2 regions of the Pseudomonas sp. TE3910 genome follow, and region 2 is predicted to be linked to the other one. Evidence: predicted binding sites of a transcription regulator. Region 2 holds the regulator's gene; the other holds the start of a gene.
What was found. The regulator FliA, encoded in region 2, starts transcription of late flagellar genes. The targets are predictions, from matches to a motif close to CTAAAGTTTNNNNNNNNNNNGCCGNTAA.
Positions count from the first base shown of each region.

Region 1: ACZ9H3_RS12380 (methyl-accepting chemotaxis protein) is a predicted target of FliA. The motif match lies at 2,643-2,670, and genes of this name have one in related genera.

Region 1 is NZ_JBWBQN010000001.1:2,717,708-2,723,092, reverse strand. It holds gene tesB (acyl-CoA thioesterase II) at 1-313, shown strand, start outside; gene ACZ9H3_RS12390 (HAD family hydrolase) at 310-909, shown strand; gene ACZ9H3_RS12385 (aromatic amino acid transport family protein) at 1,226-2,482, shown strand; gene ACZ9H3_RS12380 (methyl-accepting chemotaxis protein) at 2,895-4,451, shown strand; gene ACZ9H3_RS12375 (HNH endonuclease) at 4,680-5,385, shown strand, end outside.
Region 2 is NZ_JBWBQN010000001.1:4,887,901-4,893,285, forward strand. It holds gene flhA (flagellar biosynthesis protein FlhA) at 1-220, shown strand, start outside; gene flhF (flagellar biosynthesis protein FlhF) at 232-1,542, shown strand; gene fleN (flagellar synthesis regulator FleN) at 1,663-2,496, shown strand; gene fliA (RNA polymerase sigma factor FliA) at 2,493-3,233, shown strand; gene ACZ9H3_RS22395 (chemotaxis response regulator CheY) at 3,340-3,714, shown strand; gene ACZ9H3_RS22400 (protein phosphatase CheZ) at 3,735-4,523, shown strand; gene ACZ9H3_RS22405 (chemotaxis protein CheA) at 4,536-5,385, shown strand, end outside.

The DNA.
Region 1 (5,385 bases), 2.2 Mb from region 2:
CAACCTGGCTGACTCGCCGGCATTGCACAAATACATCCTCGCCTATGCGTCGGATTTTGGCCTGCTGACCACCTCGTTGATGCCGCATGGCAAATCGGTCTGGCACAAGGACATGCAACTGGCCAGCCTTGATCATGCCTTGTGGTTTCACGGCAACCTGCGCGCCGATGACTGGTTGCTGTACGCGATGGACAGCCCTTGGGCGGGCAATGCCCGTGGTTTCTCGCGCGGCAATATCTTCAACCGGGCTGGGCAACTGGTGGCATCGTCGTGCCAGGAAGGGCTGATTCGCCATCGCAAGGACTGGGCATGAACCTGCACCACATTCGTCATTGGGTGTTTGACATGGACGGCACCCTGACGGTCGCCGTGCACGATTTTGCCGCCATCCGCGAAGCGCTGGACATTCCCGCCGAAGACGACATCTTGACCCATCTGGCGGCCCTTCCAGCAGAGGAAGCCGCCGCCAAGCATGCCTGGTTGCTGGAACATGAGCGTGACCTGGCTATCGCGTCGCGCCCGGCGACGGGGGCGGTTGAGCTGGTACGTGAATTGGTCGCGCGCGACTGCCAGCTAGGCATCCTCACCCGTAATGCCCGTGAGCTGGCGCATGTCACGCTGGAGGCCATTGGCCTGGCGGACTGTTTCCCCGTGCAGAGCATTTTGGGCCGTGACGAAGCACCCCCCAAGCCGCATCCGGGAGGGTTGCTCAAGCTGGCCGAGGCCTGGGATGTCTCGCCGAACGAGATGGTCATGGTGGGTGATTACCGCTTTGACCTCGACTGCGGTCGCGCGGCAGGTACACGCACCATTCTGGTCAACCTGCCGGACAATCCCTGGCCAGCGCTCACGGACTGGCATGCGGCGGATTGCCGGGCATTGCATGCCCTGCTGCGCACTGGCTTGTAGGTTCAGCGCATCCGTCGTATCGGCAAAAAGCGATCTGATCTCCTGAGTTTTCCCCTCGCTCCTGCAGCGCTCGTTTCGCCCGGCATATGTCGGGCGAAACGAGCTGCCCCTCAATGAAACCGCTCTATATCAAGTGTTACAGGCCGTGTCTGTGCATGGCGTTTCGCCTTATGTGGGGGTTATTTCAAACACCTTGTGTGATATTTTGCGCGCCGCTCTAGAAATCAAGACACGGAAGTCGTCTCACAAAGGCGGGTTCTGTGACGCACCAATTCAGGTGCATCCGGTATCAAATACGTAGTGAGTGTGATTGATCATGAGTACATCCCCTAACGCAGCCGCACGAGGCGCGGACCACGCCGAGGCGACTGAGTCCTCAGGCCTGGAGGTCAAACGGCTGACCTTCGTCGAGGCTGTGGCAATGATCGTGGGTACCAACATTGGTGCCGGTGTGTTGTCCATGGCCTATGCCAGTCGCAAGGCCGGCTACATGCCGCTGCTGCTGTGGTTGGCCGTGGCGGGCATATTCACCACCATCTCCATGTTGTATGTCTCGGAAACGGCGCTGCGTACCCGTAGCCATCACCAGCTCAGCGGCCTGGCTCAACGCTATGTCGGCTCGTTCGGTGCCTGGGCAATCTTTCTGTCGGTAGCGGTCAACAGTATTGGCGCATTGATCGCCTACATGAGCGGCAGCGGCAAGATTCTCAGCCAGTTCTTCGGTATCAGCCCTGCGCTGGGCAGCCTGTTGTTCTTCGCCCCTGCGGCGCTGGTGCTGTACTTGGGCTTGAAAGCCATTGGCAAGGGTGAAAAGTTCATCAGTATCGGTATGGTCTCGATGACCCTGGTGCTGGTCGTCGCAACGCTTGTTCATGAGAACACGAACTTCGCCAACCTGCTCGAAGGCGACTGGGTCTACATGATTCCGGTGTTCAACATTGCCGTGTTCTGCTTCTCGGCCCAGTACGTAGTGCCGGAAATGGCCCGTGGTTTCAGCCATGCGCCCAAGCGCCTGCCGGTGGCTGTCATTACCGGCATGGTGATCACCTTCGTGCTGCTGGCCATTGTGCCAATGTCGGTCATCTCGCTGAACGGTCTGGAAAACCAGACGGAAGTTGCGACCCTGGCCTGGGGGCAGGCGTTAGGCCAGTGGGCGTTCTACACCGCCAACACCTTTGCCCTGTGCGCGATGATGACCTCCTACTGGGGCCTGGGCGGTAGCTTCCTGACCAACATCTTCGACAAGTTCCCGAAGCTGGGCCCCGAGAGCCATCCAAAGAGCCGCCTGATGGTATTGGCCATCGTTTGCGTACCGCCATTCCTGCTGGCCTATAGCGGTATGGTGGGTTTCGTCAGTGCGTTGTACTTTGCCGGCGTATTCAGTGGTGTGATTCTGTCGATCATGCCGATCCTGATGCTGCGTTCGGCACGCAAATACGGTGACATCGAGCCCGCCTGGAAGTGCGGCTGGATCGCCCATCCTGTGCTGCAGTGCATGGTGGTAGTGCTGTACCTGTGCAGCATGCTGTATGCGATTTCCAGCGCGCTGGGTTGGTTGCCATCCGGCTGGTAAGCACCTATGCAAACAACAAAGCCCGCACTAAGCGGGCTTTGTTGTTTCTGGCCTCAAGGGCTGCAGGGTGTTGGTGAAAGGTTTCATCACCTGGCATTGAGCGTGACATGATTTTTGCCTCGACGGAAATTCGACCAAAGCATCGAAGCGGCTGTCTGGCCTCCCGGTTCCTGGGTAAGCGCCGCTTGAGTCGTTGCGGGTGGCACGTAAAAAGCCCCGGGCAGCGTGGCCTGCAAGGCATCAGGCGTGGATTGATATGCCTTGTGGCGCTTAAAAAATTTCAGACGAGCGGTCTATCCTGCGGGTTATAGCCGCCCTGGAAGGTTTTCTCGGGGTTAAGCAGCAAAGCCTTTGGCCGATAGTCAGGTCACTACTTTTTCAATGTGCACCTGCATTTCTGCCTGGAGTCTTTATGTTCGGCTGGATCAGCAACATCCGTGTCAGCGCCAAATTGGGTTGGGGTTTTGGCCTGGTGTTGGGGCTTACGTTGTTACTGGCTATCACAGGGTGGTATGCGCTCAACACCCTTACCGAGCGTGGCGAGAAGATCGAGAAGATTGCGCTGGTCAGCGACTACACCAAAGACCTGCGTATTCAGCGCCTGCGCATGGGGAGCAACCTTCAAGCTGAAGGCTTGAGCCCCTTACAGCAGATTCTGGATAAATTGGCGGCCCACCTGGAAAGTATCGAACATCATTTCGAAGCGCCCGCCGACCTGGGCTTGATCCGCCAGCAGCGTCAGTCGATAGATGAGTACCGGCAGATCCTGCAGGCGTTGAGCCAGCCCAACGCGGATACCGCGTCCTTGTTCAAACACATGGCGCAGTTGGGCGATGTGCTCATCAACACCACGCAGCAACTGATCCAGTCGCAAAATGCCAAGCGTGACAGCGATGCAGCGTCTGCCAAGGCCACGCTGAGTATTGTCACTGTATTGGCTATGCTGTTTGGCGTCCTGGCGGCCTGGGTCATTACCCGGCAGATCGTCAACCCGTTGCAGCATACCCTCCAGGTGGTGGAGCGCATTGCTCATGGCGATCTGAGCCAGGACGTGCACGTCAATCGGCGCGACGAGTTGGGCCAACTGCAGTCCCGGCTCGACCAGATGACCGTCAGCCTGCGTGAGTTGATCGATGGCATTCGCACCAGTGTGATCCGGGCGACCAGCGCAGCTGAAGAACTGTCAGCAGTGACCGAGCAAACCAGTGCCGGTGTGAACAGCCAGAAAGCTGAAACCGATCATGTCGCCACCGCCATGAACGAAATGACCGCGACCGTGCAGGATGTTGCACGCAACGCCGAAGAAGCCTCTGAAGCGGCCTCCATGGCCGACCAGCAAGCCAGCGAAGGTGAGCGCGTCGTGGCCGAGGCCATTGAGCAGATCGAGCGCCTTGCCCAGGAAGTGGGGCACTCGGCAGATGCCGTGGGCCATCTGAAGGAACAAAGCGACAAGATTGGCGGTGTGCTGGATGTGATCAAAGCAGTGGCCCAGCAGACCAACCTGCTGGCGCTGAACGCAGCGATCGAAGCCGCCCGTGCTGGCGAGGCCGGGCGTGGCTTTGCCGTCGTGGCCGATGAAGTCCGCCACCTGGCCTTGCGCACCCAGCAATCCACTGAGGAAATCGAGTCCCTGGTCGCCGGCGTACAAAGCAGTACCCAAGCGGTTGCCGTGAGCATGGACAGCAGCCGGCAGATGAGCGAAAGCAGTGTGGAATCCACCCGGCGTGCAGTCACCGCGCTGGAGAACATCACCCGCACGGTCTCCACCATCCAACTGATGAACCAGCAGATTGCCACCGCGTCGGAACAACAAAGCGCTGTGGCGGAGGAGATCAACCGCAGTGTGATCAACGTGCGCGACATCTCTGATCAGACGGCGAGCGCCTGTGAAGAGACCGCCTCGTCAAGCATCGAACTGGCACGGCTCGGTCATGAGCTGGAAGTGTTGGTGGGGCGTTTCAAGGTCTGAGCTGAGACAAACTTGTCTTAACGGGTACAAGAAAGGCACTTGCTAGGTTTGTTAAGTGCCTTTTCTGTTTTGTGTAAAGAATGAAATACGGCATCCCCCCAAACCTGCAATTTAACGCTCGGTAGAGCTCCCCTTTGTGCCTTGCGCTCTGTTACGTGTTGAAACCCTTTTGTAGTACGGCGACTATAGGAATTTTCCTACAACGCTTGACGAAAAAGGGCATGGCTCGTGGCGATAAAATCGGTTTCGAAGGAACGAATTGGCAAAGCTCTACTGGAGTTTGACAGTAAATACCGAAGTAAGCGCGAGTGGCTGGGGTGGGAAAATAACCAGGCTCACCGTTACGCTGTTCGTGCCGGAGGTGAGCTGTATCCCGCTAAGAAAATCGTCTCCTTAGCTACCGGTATTGCCGTAGGTGAATTCTCCGGTGGGCATCCGACCAACAGCTACCTAGAGAAGCGAGGCTTCACCGTTGTTGAGTTGCCACGCGGGGAGGGTGAGCCAGTGTTGCAGTTCACGCCGGGAGCGATATACGACCGCAAAACTGAGATCAACGGGCCGTTCGGCGGAAGCCTACAGAGTGGCATTGCCGCATCTGCTACCTACCCAGCGATTTTTTTGTTTACAGGTGATAGCGGTGAGCAATACGGGTATGCCGACCATTGGGAGGAGGGCGCTTACTTTTACACCGGTGAGGGGCAACGCGGGGCAATGACCTTGACCCGCGGCAACCGAGCCATTGCTGAGCATGCTAAGGATGGTCGTGCGCTTCACTTGTTTAAGTCCCTCGGTAAAGGAAATGGCAACGCCTACGTGGGCGAGTTTTCATGCGCCGACATGTTTACGCGAATCCAGCCGGATGTAGATGGACAGGATCGTGCGGCGCTTGTTTTTCGGTTAGTGCCTGTAGGTATTCCTAGCGGGATCATGGAGG
Region 2 (5,385 bases):
GCCAAGCATGGCTGAAAAGCTTCAGCGTTCGTTAATCGAGGCTGCCCAGCGTCAAGAAATGCAAGGGCAACCAGCGATCTTGTTGGTCGCAGGGCCGATACGGGCAATGTTGTCGCGTTTTGGTCGCCTGGCAGTACCGAATTTGCATGTTTTGGCGTATCAGGAAATACCTGACAACAAGCAAGTCACCATCGTTGCCACAGTAGGCCCCAACGGCTGAGGTAGTGGGTTATGCAAGTTAAGCGTTTTTTCGCAGCCGATATGCGTCAGGCCATGAAGTTGGTTCGTGATGAACTGGGGGCTGAGGCCGCCATCATCGGCAACCGACGGATTGCTGGCGGTGTCGAGCTGACGGCTGCGCTGGACTACAAGTTGTCTGCCTTGTCGCCACGTGTTCCCAATGTCGAGCTTGAGGACGAACTGCGCAAGACTCAGTCGCGCATCGTCACTGCCCAAGCCGAATTGAGCAGCCGCGTCGAGGGTGACGAGACGGCGAATCGCCAGTTGTTCGCCGGCCTGCCACTGACTGCATCGGAGCCGCTGATCGAGCCGCATGTCGATGAGCCGGAGCGCCCTCGGGTCGCGCCAGCGCCTGCGGTAGATCAGCGCCTGTTTGACTCGATGCGTAACGAGCTGTCTGGTTTGCGTGAATTGCTGGAAGTGCAGCTGGGGTCGCTGGCGTGGACTCAACTGCAAGGCAGCAAACCGCAGCAAGCGAGCCTCTGGCGCCGCCTGCAGCGTATTGGCTTGTCGGGACCGCTGTCGCGCGAGCTGCTTGACCTGACCGCCGAAATTGAAGAGCCACGCCATGCCTGGCGGATGTTGCTGGCCCACCTGGCGCGGATGATCAGCGTGCCGGAAGTCGATCCGATCGAAGAGGGTGGGGTGATCGCCATGGTCGGCCCGGCGGGTATGGGCAAGACCACTACGCTGGCGAAGTTGGCAGCCCGCTACGTGCTCAAGTACGGCGCGCAGAACCTGGCTCTGGTGAGCATGGACAGTTTCCGCATCGGTGCCCAGGAACAACTGAAGACGCTCGGGCGTATCCTCAATGTTTCGGTCACCCATGTCGATCCGGGGCAGTCCTTGGGGCAGGCGTTGGAGCCCTTGCTGCGCAAGCGCGTGGTACTGATCGATACCGCAGGTTTGCAGGCCAGTGATCCGGCCCTGCGCATGCAGTTGGAGACGCTGGCCGGTCGCGGTATCCAGGCAAAGAACTACCTGGTGTTGGCGACGACCAGCCAGAAACAGGTGCTGACGGCGGCCTACCACAGCTACAAACGCTGCGGGCTGGCCGGTTGCATCCTGACTAAACTTGATGAAACCGCCAGCCTCGGTGAGGTGTTGAGCCTGGCGATCAGTCATGAATTGCCGGTGGCCTATCTGACCGATGGGCCGCGCATTCCGGATGACTTGCACTTGCCGCGCCGCCACCAGTTGGTCAGCCGCGCGGTTAGTGTGCAAATGCAGGACGAGCCCAGCGAGGAGGCCATGGCCGATATGTTCGCTGATCTCTATCACGGCCCTAAGCGTGTTGGCTGAGGTGTCGGTGAAGACGTTGCAAAGTATCTACATCAATGGTCTGCCAGGCATTTTTCAGGTGTTTGAAAGTGCAGCCAGTCATGTGGCCTCGGTCTAAGCAAGACAAGGTAAAGAACAAACATGGGTAGCATGCATCCCGTACAGGTGATCGCCGTGACCGGCGGCAAAGGTGGCGTTGGCAAGACTAACGTGTCAGTGAACTTGTCACTGGCGTTGGCCGAGCTCGGCCGTCGCGTCATGCTGTTGGACGCCGACCTGGGCCTGGCTAACGTCGACGTGTTGCTGGGCCTCACGCCCAAGCGAACCCTGGCCGACGTTATCGAAGGGCACTGCGAGCTGCGCGACGTGCTGCTGCAGGGGCCGGGTGGTGTGCGCATCGTGCCAGCCGCTTCGGGTACGCAAAGCATGGTTCACCTGGCGCCCGCTCAGCATGCCGGCCTGATTCAGGCGTTCAGCGATATCGGCGACAACCTCGATGTGCTGGTGATCGACACCGCTGCGGGTATTGGTGACTCGGTGGTCAGCTTCGTTCGAGCGGCCCAGGAAGTGTTGCTGGTGGTCTGTGACGAGCCCACCTCGATTACCGACGCCTATGCGTTGATCAAGCTGCTTAACCGTGATTACGGCATGAACCGCTTCCGCGTGCTGGCGAACATGGCGCAAAGCCCTCAGGAAGGGCGCAATCTGTTCGCTAAGTTGACCAAGGTCACGGATCGCTTCCTCGATGTCGCCCTACAATACGTCGGTGCAGTGCCGTATGACGAGTGCGTGCGTAAAGCCGTGCAGAAGCAGCGAGCGGTCTATGAAGCCTTTCCGCGTTCCAAGTGCGCGTTGGCGTTCAAGGCCATCGCACAGAAGGTCGATAGCTGGCCGCTGCCAGCCAACCCACGCGGCCATCTGGAGTTTTTCGTCGAGCGTCTGGTGCAGCCGACCAGTGTGGGGCCTGCTCTATGAGTGCCAGCGGTTTCCGGATGTACAGCAAGGCTTCGCGTGACGCGCAGTATGAGTTGGTCGAACGCTACGCGCCGCTGGTCAAGCGCATCGCTTACCACCTGTTGGCGCGTTTGCCCGCCAGTGTTCAGGTTGAAGACCTGATTCAGGCCGGCATGATCGGTTTGCTTGAGGTGGCGAACAAGTATGACTCAAGCAAAGGTGCCAGTTTTGAGACCTATGCCGGTATTCGCATCCGCGGTGCGATGCTGGATGAGGTGCGCAAGGGGGATTGGGCGCCGCGTTCGGTTCATCGTAATACCCGCATGGTCAGTGATGCAATTCGCGCTGTTGAAGCAAAAACAGGTCGTGACGCTAAAGATCATGAAGTTGCTGCCGAACTTCAATTGAGTCTCGATGATTATTACGGGATTTTGAATGACACCTTGGGCAGTCGCCTGTTCAGCTTCGACGACCTGTTGCAGGACGGCGAGCATGAAGGGCTGCACGAGGACGGCGCCAGCGCCCAGGTCGAGCCTTCGCGCGATCTGGAAGACGAGCGCTTTCAGGCAGCGTTGGCAGATGCGATTGCCAACTTGCCTGAGCGTGAGCGGCTGGTGCTGGCGTTGTATTACGACGAAGAGCTGAACCTCAAGGAAATCGGCGAGGTGCTTGGGGTCAGTGAGTCGCGGGTCAGCCAGTTGCACAGCCAGTGTGCTGCACGCTTGCGTGGGCGGCTGGGAGAATGGCGCGCGCGTTGATTGCTGGGTTTCATGCAGTCGTGAAAATGTTGTGCCGGATTTGATTGAGTGCGCGTTCAGCGCTGAGCGCGTTAAAGACTGCTTGGAGGTCTAATTGGACAAGAACATGAAAATCCTCATCGTTGACGATTTTTCGACGATGCGGCGGATCATCAAGAACCTGTTGCGTGACCTGGGCTTCACCAATACCCAGGAAGCGGACGACGGCGTCACTGCACTGCCAATGCTGCACAGCGGTAACTTTGATTTTCTGGTAACGGACTGGAACATGCCTGGCATGTCCGGCATCGACCTGCTGCGTACGGTGCGCGCTGACGAACGCCTGAAGCACCTGCCGGTGCTGATGGTAACGGCAGAGGCCAAGCGTGATCAGATCATTGAGGCGGCTCAGGCTGGCGTTAATGGTTACGTGGTAAAACCATTCACGGCTCAGGTGTTGAAAGAAAAGATCGAGAAGATCTTCGAGCGCGTCAATAGCTGAGGTACGCCACGGGGGCGCTTATGGAGCATAAACAATCGTCGTTGGGCGACTTCGAGTCGACACTGAAGAAACATGCCAACGAGCTTGTCGATAGCCTTGAACGAGGTAAATTCGGCGACGCGGTACAACTGATCCATCAGCTGAACCAGACCCGTGATCGTGGCCTGTATCAGGAAGTCGGCAAGCTCACCCGCGAGTTGCATAGTGCGATCGTCAGTTTTCATATTGACCCGCAGATGCCGCAGGCTGAGGAAGTGTCGCAGATCACCGATGCCACCGAGCGCTTGTCCTATGTGGTCAAGCTCACCGAGGGCGCGGCTAACCGGACCATGGACCTGGTCGAGCAAAGTACACCGGTGCTTCAAGAATTGAGTGCCGAGGCAAGTACCTTGAGTGCCGACTGGCAGCGTTTCATGCGTCGAGAAGTGGCTGCGCCGGAGTTTCGCGAGCTGGCGCGTCGCGTTGACAGTTTTCTGACGCGCAGCGAGGCCGGCACCCGTGAAGTGGCAGGCCACCTCAATGACATTCTGTTGGCTCAGGACTACCAAGACCTGACCGGCCAGGTGATCAAGCGCGTCACGCAACTGGTTACCGAAGTAGAAAGCAATCTGCTCAAGCTCGTATTGATGGCCAGTCAGGTCGACCGCTTTGCCGGTATTGAACATGACCACCAGCAGCTACGTGCTGAAAAAGATCAAGAAAAACATCCGACTCGGGGTGAAGGTCCGCAGATTCATGCCGATAAGCGTGAAGACGTCGTGTCCGGTCAGGACGATGTCGACGATCTGTTGTCCAGCCTGGGTTTTTAGGGAGCACGTTTAATGAGCTTCGGCGCCGATGAAGAAATCCTCCAGGATTTCCTGGTAGAAGCCGGCGAAATTCTTGAGCAACTGTCCGAGCAATTGGTCGAGCTGGAAAGCCGGCCTGATGATGCGGATCTGCTCAATGCAATCTTTCGCGGCTTTCACACTGTAAAAGGGGGCGCCGGCTTCCTCCAGCTCAATGAGCTGGTGGAGTGCTGCCATATTGCCGAGAACGTGTTCGACATTCTGCGCAAGGGTGAGCGTCGCGTTGACTCCGAGCTGATGGACGTGGTCCTGGAAGCCCTGGACACGGTCAACAGCATGTTCGGCCAGGTCCGCGAGCGCAGCGATGTGACGCCGGCCACGCCAGAGCTGCTGGCTGCGCTGGCACGTCTGGCTGAGCCGGCTTCGGCCCAGCAGGCCGCTGCACCCGAGCCAGAACCGGTTGCCGAGGCGCCCGCTGAGCAAGCGTCTGGCGACATTACCGACACGGAGTTCGAGCAACTGCTCGACTCGCTCAACGCCGTCAAGGCCGAAGCCGAGGCGCCTGCCGCTCCGGCAGCAGCGGCGGGTGATGAAATCACCGATGCCGAGTTTGAGTCATTGCTCGACCAACTGCACGGCAAAGGCCAGTTTGCTGCCGACAGCCTTCCCACACCTGCTGCGCCTGCGTCGGCAGCGGTTGTCGAGGCAGGCACTGAAGCCAGCAACGAAATTACCGACGACGAATTCGAAGCGCTGCTGGATCAGCTTCATGGCAAGGGTACCTTTGCTGTGGATGCACTGCCGGCCGCGGCTGTCGAGCCCGCTGCTACCGAAGGGGCGGGCGACCATATTTCCGAGCACGAGTTCGAAGCGTTGCTCGATC